2 regions of the Streptomyces broussonetiae genome follow, and region 2 is predicted to be linked to the other one. Evidence: predicted binding sites of a transcription regulator. Region 2 holds the regulator's gene; the other holds the start of a gene.
The links. Region 2 encodes HspR, which represses chaperone genes until heat shock. Its sites were predicted from a motif close to TTGAGNNNNNNNNNCTCAA; they were not measured.

Region 1 (4,414 bases), 1.1 Mb from region 2:
ACGGCGCGCGGCGGCTCGTACCGGCGCGCCCGCAGCAGTTCCAGGGAGTGCTCGAGGGGCACTCGCGGCGCCTTTGCGGGGGCATGGCGAAGGCCCGGGCCTCCCTCACGGGAGCCGGGCCCTCGTCCGTCCGGACCCCGCGGGCGAAGCCCGCTGAAGGGCACCGTCGTCACGCCGCGACCGGAACCTCCGGCGCCGCACCGTTCGTGGCGGGCGCGAGCGCCAGCTCCAGGACCTGTCGGACGTCGGTCACGGTGTGGACGTCGAGCTTGTCCAGCACCTCGGCCGGGACGTCGTCCAGGTCGGGTTCGTTGCGCTTGGGGATGATCACGGTGGTCACCCCGGCGCGGTGGGCGGCGAGCAGCTTCTGCTTCACGCCGCCGATGGGCAGCACCCGGCCGGTCAGCGAGACCTCACCGGTCATCGCCACGTCCGTGCGCACCAGCCGCCCGGACAGCAGGGAGGCGAGAGCGGTGGTCATGGTGATGCCCGCGCTCGGCCCGTCCTTGGGGACCGCGCCCGCCGGGAAGTGGATGTGCGCGCCCCGGTCCTTCAGGTCGGCCACCGGCAGCTCCAGTTCGGCACCGTGGCTGCGCAGGAAGCTCAGCGCGATCTGCGCCGACTCCTTCATCACGTCACCGAGCTGACCGGTCAGGGTCAGGCCCGCCGCGCCCGTCTCCGGGTCGGCCAGGGACGCCTCGACGAAGAGGACGTCTCCGCCGGCGCCGGTGACCGCGAGACCGGTCGCCACGCCCGGCACGGCCGTACGGCGCTCGGCCGGGTCCTGGGCGGACTCGGGTACGTGGTGCGGGCGCCCGAGCAGAGCGCGCAGGTCCTCGTCCCGGACCGTGAACGGCAGCTTCCGCTCGCCGAGTTCGTGCTGGGCCGCGACCTTGCGCAGCAGCCGCGCGATGGACCGCTCCAGGGTGCGCACGCCCGCCTCGCGCGTGTACTCGCCGGCCAGCTTGCGCAGCGCGCCCTCGTCGATCGTGACCTCGTCCGTGTTCAGACCGGCCCGCTCCAACTGGCGCGGGAGCAGGTGGTCGCGGGCGATGACGACCTTCTCGTCCTCGGTGTATCCGTCCAGCCGCACGATCTCCATACGGTCGGCGAGGGCCTCCGGGATCGCCTCCAGGACGTTGGCGGTCGCGAGGAAGACGATGTCGGACAGGTCCAGCTCGACCTCCAGGTAGTGGTCCCGGAAGGTGTGGTTCTGCGCCGGGTCGAGGACCTCCAGCAGAGCCGCCGCCGGGTCGCCCCGGAAGTCCGAGCCCACCTTGTCGATCTCGTCCAGCAGGACCACCGGGTTCATGGACCCGGCCTCCTTGACGGCGCGCACGATCCGGCCGGGCAGCGCACCGACGTACGTACGGCGGTGGCCGCGGATCTCGGCCTCGTCGCGGACGCCGCCGAGGGCCACGCGGACGAACTTGCGGCCCATCGCGTGCGCCACGGACTCGCCGAGCGAGGTCTTGCCGACGCCGGGCGGTCCGACGAGGGCGAGGACGGCACCGCCGCGCCGCCCGCCGATGACGCCCAGGCCCCGCTCACCGCGCCGCTTGCGCACCGCCAGGTACTCGGTGATGCGCTCCTTGACGTCCTGAAGGCCCGCGTGCTCGGCGTCCAGGACCGTCTTGGCGCCCTGGATGTCGTACGCGTCCTCGGTGCGCTCGTTCCACGGCATCTCGAGGACCGTGTCCAGCCAGGTGCGGATCCAGGAGCCCTCGGGGGACTGGTCGCTGGACCGCTCCAGCTTGTCGACCTCCTTGAGCGCGGCCTCGCGGACCTTCTCGGGCAGGTCGGCGGCCTCGACACGGGCGCGGTAGTCGTCGGACTCCTCGGCCGAGTCCCTGGAGCTGTCGCCGTTCAGCTCGCGCAGTTCCTTGCGGACGGCCTCCAGCTGACGGCGCAGCAGGAACTCCCGCTGCTGCTTGTCGACGCCCTCCTGGACGTCCTTGGCGATGGTCTCGGCCACGTCCTGCTCGGCGAGGTGGTCGCGGAGCTGCTGCGCGGCGAGCTTGAGCCGGGCCACCGGGTCGGCGGTCTCCAGCAGTTCGACCTTCTGTTCGGTGGTGAGGAACGGCGAGTAACCGGAGTTGTCGGCGAGCGCGGAGACGTCCTCGATGGCCTGGACCCGGTCCACGACCTGCCAGGCGCCGCGCTTCTTCAGCCAGGTGGTGGCGAGCGCCTTGTACTCCTTGACGAGGTCCGCGACCTGGCCGGGCAGCGGCTCGGGCACGCTCTCCTCGATCCGGGCGCCCTCGACCCACAGGGCGGCGCCGGGGCCGGTGGTACCGGCGCCGATCCGCACCCGGCTGCGGCCGCGGATCAGAGCCCCCGGGTCGCCGTCGGCCAGCCGGCCGACCTGCTCGACCGTGCCGAGCACACCGGTCTTGGCGTACGTGCCGTCGATGCGTGGCACCAGCAGCACCCTGGGCTTTCCGGACGCCGACCGGGCGGCGGCCTGTGCGGCCTCCACCGCGGCCCGCACCTCGGCGTCGCTCAGGTCCAGCGGAACCACCATGCCGGGCAGCACGACCTCGTCGTCGAGCGGCAGCACGGGCAGGACGAGCGTGAACGCCGTGGACTCAGCAGCCATGATCTCCCCTTCGGCAGTCAACTTGAGCTATGCCGACTCAACCTCTGGGCAGGGGCCGGTGTTCCCCGCACTTGTTCGCTGTGAGCGATCAGGGGATGACGCAGAGATGGGTGCAGGCGGGAGGGTCAGGCAGCGCGCGCCCAGCGACGCACGAGGGGCCAGCTCGCCACCCCTATGGTGAGCGCGATCAAGTGGCCCCAGTCCGTCATCGGGTCCACGAACTCGGCCAGATCGTTGAGCAGCAGGCCGGCCACCACGGTCAGCAGGGGCCAGCGCAGCCAGGGGGCGAGCAGGCCCGCCAGGGCGCCGATACTGGCGGCAACGCCGAAGCTGATGCCGTAGTCGAGGCGGTGCAGCGAGCTGGTGGGGAGATGGCCGAACAGGACGGCGAAGCCCACCGGGATCTCGGTCGCGAGCGTGGCCAGGACATGCCCGGCCAGGAACACGCAGGCCGCCCGCGCCCCGCCTATGCGCCGCTCCAGCGCGGTGAGCACCAGCACGAAGGCGGCCGTGTACGGAGAGAACACCCCGCCCGCGATCCACAGGGCGCTCGCCAGCAGCACCTGCACGGGCATGCACACCAGGTGGGCCACGTCCGTGCTGGAGTTCTCGTAGAGCGTGCGCAGCAGCCCGGGGGCGGCCACGGCCGCGATCGCGGAGGTGGCGGCCAGCACGGCCGCGTAGGCGAAGGTGAAGGGCGTGCCGGCCGGGGTGGGCAGCAGCCGCCACAGCCGCGCCCCGAACGGGAGCGGGCGCACCACGACGGGGACGGGAGCGAGAGGCGTGGTGCCGCGCTGGCGCGGCATGCCGTCCAGCAGGGCGGGGAACACGGCGGTGGTGCCGTCGGACAGGGGCGTGCCCGCCGGGGGCGGGGACGCGGCCGTCGCAGGGCCCGTCGCGGTCCGTTCCACGATGAGGCGCTCCTTCCGTCGCGCCCCACCATTGGGGCTCGAAGGCCTGTGTGTCTATGACCGACGCCACGCGAGAGCCGATTCACAGCAACCTCTCACGCTGCGCCGGCGTCCGCACCCCGCCGCACCCCCGCCGTACTCCCTCGGAACCCGCGTCGCACGAATGGGTACATCGCGCCACGCTCCCCCCTCGCCATCCGTAATTCCCGCGAACGACAAGGCGTGTTCAAGCAGGATGGAAGCATGACTGCCGCACATGACGCCCCCGTGGTCCTCGACCGGCGCGACGGCCCGTACGGCGAGGTGGTGCTGCGCAGGCACGGTGAACTGCTCCAGATCATCGCCAACGGGTGTTTCCTGATGGACACTTCCGACGGCCGCTCGGAACGACTGCTGGTCGACGCGGCGTACGACACGCTGGACGGCCGGCCGGAGCCATCGGTGCTGATCGGCGGCCTGGGGGTGGGATTCTCGCTCGCACACGCCGCCGCGGATCCCCGCTGGGGGCGGATCACCGTCGTGGAGCGGGAGCCGGCGGTCATCGACTGGCACCGGGACGGCCTGCTGGCGGAGCTGTCCGCCGGGGCGCTCGGCGACCCGCGCACGCAGGTCGTGCACGATGATCTCGCGGCCTACGTCCATGAGACTTCGGACACGTTCGACGCATTGTGCCTGGACATCGACAACGGGCCCGGCTGGACCGTCACGGAGGGCAACGCCGGACTGTACTCTCCGGCCGGACTGGCCGCCTGCGCAAGGGTGTTGAAGCCCGGCGGGGTGCTCGCGGTGTGGTCGGCCGAACCCTCTCCGGATTTTGAAGGAACCTTGCGGAATGCCGGGTTCCGGCAGGTGCGTACCGAAGAGGTGCCGGTTGCCCGGGGCGTTCCGGACGCCGTGCACCTCG
Region 2 (4,414 bases):
GCGCGGGAGCACGGTGAACTGGTCGGCGGCTTCAAGTCGGTGGCCGAGTCGCTGGAGACCGTCGCGGCCAAGATGGGCCTGCAGCAGTTCGGCAAGGAGGGCGAGCCCTTCGACCCGACGATCCACGAGGCCCTGATGCACAGCTATGCGCCGGACGTCACCGAGACGACCTGCGTGGCGATCCTGCAGCCCGGGTATCGCATCGGCGAACGCACCATCCGCCCCGCGCGGGTGGCCGTCGCCGAGCCGCAGCCCGGCGCGCAGACCGTCAAGGCCGAGGGCGCCGAGGACGAGACCGAGGCGAAGAAGGCCGGCGCTGCCGACAACAAGGAGAACGGTGGCCCGGAGGAGGGCTGACGTAATCACTCGAGTCAGGAAGGAGGGGCGTCGGGGATGAGCACCAAGGACTTCATCGAGAAGGACTACTACAAGGTCCTCGGCGTCCCCAAGGACGCCACCGAGGCCGAGATCAAGAAGGCGTACCGGAAGCTCGCCCGCGAGTTCCACCCGGACGCCAACAAGGGCAACGCCAAGGCCGAGGAGCGCTTCAAGGAGATCTCCGAGGCGAACGACATCCTCGGTGACCCCAAGAAGCGCAAGGAGTACGACGACGCGCGCGCCCTGTTCGGCAACGGCGGTTTCCGCCCCGGGCCGGGTGCCGGCGGCTCCTTCAACTTCGACCTGGGCGACCTCTTCGGAGGCGGCGGCAACGCCCAGGGCGGAGGCTTCGGCGGAGGTATCGGTGACGTCTTCGGGGGCCTGTTCAACCGGGGCGGCACGACCGGCACGCGCACTCAGCCGCGGCGCGGCCAGGACATCGAGTCCGAGGTCACGCTGAGCTTCACGGAGGCCATCGAGGGCGCCACGGTGCCACTCAGGATGTCCTCCCAGGCGCCCTGCAAGGCCTGCTCGGGCACCGGCGACAAGAACGGCACACCGCGTGTGTGCCCGACCTGTGTCGGCACCGGCCAGGTGGCGCGGGGTTCGGGCGGCGGTTTCTCGCTGACCGATCCCTGCCCCGACTGCAAGGGCCGCGGCCTGATCGCCGAGCACCCCTGCGCGGAGTGCAAGGGCAGCGGGCGGGCGAAGTCGTCCCGCACGATGCAGGTCCGCATCCCGGCCGGGGTGACCGACGGGCAGCGGATCCGGCTGCGCGGCAAGGGCGCGCCCGGCGAGCGGGGCGGACCGGCGGGCGATCTGTTCGTGGTCGTGCACGTCGGCGAGCACCCGGTGTTCGGGCGCAAGGGCGACAACCTCACGGTCACCGTGCCGGTGACGTTCGCCGAGGCGGCCCTCGGCGGCGAGGTGCGGGTGCCGACCCTCGGCGGCCCGCCCGTCACCCTGAAGCTGCCGCCCGGCACGCCCAACGGCCGTACGATGCGCGCCCGGGGCAAGGGCGCGGTCCGCAAGGACGGCACCCACGGCGATCTGCTGGTCACCGTCGAGGTACGTGTTCCCAGGGACGTGTCGGGGAAGGCTCGTGACGCACTCGAGGCGTATCGCGAGGCCACCGCGGGCGAGGACCCGCGGGCCGAGCTGTTCGAGGCGGCGAAGGGAGACTGAGAGAGATGGACGGCCGTCGACGTAACCCGTATGAACTGACCGAGGAGACCCCGGTCTACGTCATCTCGGTGGCGGCCCAGCTCTCCGGACTCCACCCGCAGACGCTGCGCCAGTACGACCGCCTGGGTCTGGTCTCCCCGGACCGGACCGCCGGCCGGGGCCGCCGCTACTCGGCCCGTGACATCGAACTGCTCCGCCAGGTGCAGCAGTTGTCGCAGGACGAGGGCATCAACCTGGCCGGAATCAAGCGCATCATCGAACTGGAGAACCAGGTCGCCGCCCTGCAGTCCCGTGTCGCGGAGCTGGAGGCGGCCCTGGACGGCGCGGCGGCCGCGATGCAGCAGCGCGAGGCCGCCGTCCACGCCTCCTACCGGCGTGACCTGGTGCCGTACCAGGAGGTGCAGCAGACCAGCGCGTTGGTGGTGTGGCGGCCCAAGCGGCAGCAGCGCGACTGACACGCAGCAGACCTGAGTACCTCACAAGGGGCCCGCTTTCGGGCCCCTTTTTCTTTGCCGATTTCTTTGCCGACCCATACCGTCCCGTGAACTCCCGTTGAATGGAGGGTCCGTAAAGAGCGTTTGAAGATGATTCCGCTCCTTCTTCACAGGTGCATCGGAGCGTGCTGTTGCGCACTCGTTAAGTAGTTCCGCTTGACGCCGGGTGTGGCCTGAGCGTTGTCTTTTCAGACACCTGGGTCGTATAGCAGCCCCCACGTCCGGAACGCACATGAAGTGAGCCCTCGCATGCGTCGTATCGCCATATCCGTGGCCGTGTCCACGATGACCCTTTCGCTTGCCGGCTGCGGCATGCTGAACGCGTCGGGGAGCGGGGCGAGCGCGAGCCCGAGCAAGGGCGACGACCTCACGGTGGGCCTGCTGCTGCCGGAGAAGACGAACACCCGCTACGACAGGTTCGACTACCCCATCATCAAGTCCCAGGTCGCCGAGCTGACCAAGAAGCGGGGCAAGGTCGAGTACGCCAACGCCGACGCGGACGCCGCCAAGCAGACCGCGCAGCTGCAGCAGATGATCGACGACAAGGTCGATGTCATCCTGCTCGACGCGGTCGACTCGCACGCGGTGGCCGCCGGGGTGCAGAAGGCCAAGGACGCGGGCATTCCGGTCATCGCCTACGACCGGCTCGCCGAGGGCCCGATCGACGCCTATGTCTCCTTCGACAACGAGCTGGTGGGCGAGGTGCAGGGCCGCAGTCTGCTGGAGGCGCTGGGCTCGAACGCCGACAGCTCCAACAAGATCGTCATGATGAACGGCTCGCCCACCGACCCGAACGCCAAGCAGTTCAAGGAGGGCGCGCTCTCCGAGCTGAACGGCAAGGTGACGATCGCGGCGACGTTCGACACCACCGACTGGAAGCCGGAGAACGCCGAGGCCAACATGACCAAGGCGATCAACCAGATCGGCAGGAACAACATCGCCGGGGTCTACTCCGCCAACGACGACATGGCCGGCGGCATCATCAAGGCCCTCAAGGCGGCCGGAGTCACCACCCTGCCCCCGATCACCGGCCAGGACGCCTCGCTGGAGGGTGTCCAGCGGGTGGTGGCCGGAGAGCAGTACATGAGCGTCTACAAGGCCTACCCGGACGAGGCCCAGGCCGCGGCCCAGATGGCCGTCGCCCGGATCCAGGGCAAGGACATCCAGTTCGACGCCCTCACCCAGGACAAGGTCGACAGCCCCACCACCAAGAACATCCCGGCCAAGCTGATCCAGCCGACCGCGCTGACCAAGAGCAACATCAAGTCCACGGTCATCGCCGACGGCATCTACACCGTGGGCGACATCTGCACCGCCAAGTACAAGGCCGCCTGTGCGGCGATTGGCTTGAAGTAGACCGCAGCTTCCTGCAGAGGAGAGAGGCGGAGCCTGGGTCATACCCGGGCATAACAGGCCTGCGCGGCCGCTCCATTGGAGCGAGCCGTGTTGCGGACCCGGTCGGCGCCGCGCATAGTTGCGCTGCGGAAGTGGCAGCACACCGGGGGTGAAATGGGCGATGGCCGGGCGCGGGGCGGAGGAGCATCCACACGGGGCCGACCGACTGTGCGCGGCCGGAGACCGGCTGTACTCCCGGGCCGTACGCCGCGGGCGGGTACCGCGCGCCGACATCGAGACGGTGCCCTGCCTGCTGGAGCTGGCCCTGCTGCACCCGGATCCCGACGACATGGACTGGCTGGTGCCGACCTCCCCGCAGGAGGTCATGACTCGGCTGCTGCGCGGGGTCTGCGACGAGGTCAGCGCGAGCCAGCGGAGGATGGGCTCGGCGGTGGCCGCCTTCGAGTGGTATGCCGGTCTCGGCCGGCAGCTGCCCGCGCTGACGGCACCGGCCGAGGGCAGCGCCATCCGGGTGCTGGACGGGCTGTCACGGATCCAGGCGGCCATGGACGAGGCGACGGAGGCGTGCACCACCGAGGTGCTCACCGTGCAGCCCGGCGGCATCCGCCGGGAGGCCGAGCTGACCGAGGGCCTGCACCGGGCGCTGGCCCTGCGCGGCCGGGGCGTGCGCATGCGCGACCTGTACACCCATGTCGCCCGCCACGGCCAGGGCCTGCTCAACTACCTGGAGCTGATGGGCGACACGGTCGAGGCCCGCAGCCTGGACGAGGTCATCGACCGGCTGATCCTCTTCGACCGCACGGTGGCGTTCGTCCCCGCCAACCCCGACTGCACGATGGCCCTGGAACTGCGCCATCCGGCCCTCGTGGCCTACCTGGTGACGGTCTTCGAGCGCCTCTGGCGCCTCGCGATCCCGCTCACCGCGCCCCTGCCCGACACCGGCATCGAGGGCATCTCGCACCGTGAGCAGTCCATCGCCGCGCTGCTCGCCGAGGGCCACC

Region 1: a site for HspR is predicted at 2,622-2,640, ahead of lon (endopeptidase La). Genes of this name have one in related genera too.

The regions. Positions count from the first base shown of each region.
Region 1 is NZ_CP047020.1:6,267,323-6,271,736, reverse strand. Features, by position in the region: gene lon (endopeptidase La) at 170-2,599, opposite strand; gene GQF42_RS28990 (rhomboid-like protein) at 2,725-3,510, opposite strand; gene GQF42_RS28985 (spermine/spermidine synthase domain-containing protein) at 3,754-4,414, shown strand, end outside.
Region 2 is NZ_CP047020.1:5,128,118-5,132,531, forward strand. Features, by position in the region: gene grpE (nucleotide exchange factor GrpE) at 1-357, shown strand, start outside; gene dnaJ (molecular chaperone DnaJ) at 394-1,563, shown strand; gene GQF42_RS23805 (heat shock protein transcriptional repressor HspR) at 1,569-2,018, shown strand; gene GQF42_RS23810 (sugar ABC transporter substrate-binding protein) at 2,307-3,413, shown strand; gene GQF42_RS23815 (helix-turn-helix transcriptional regulator) at 3,574-4,414, shown strand, end outside.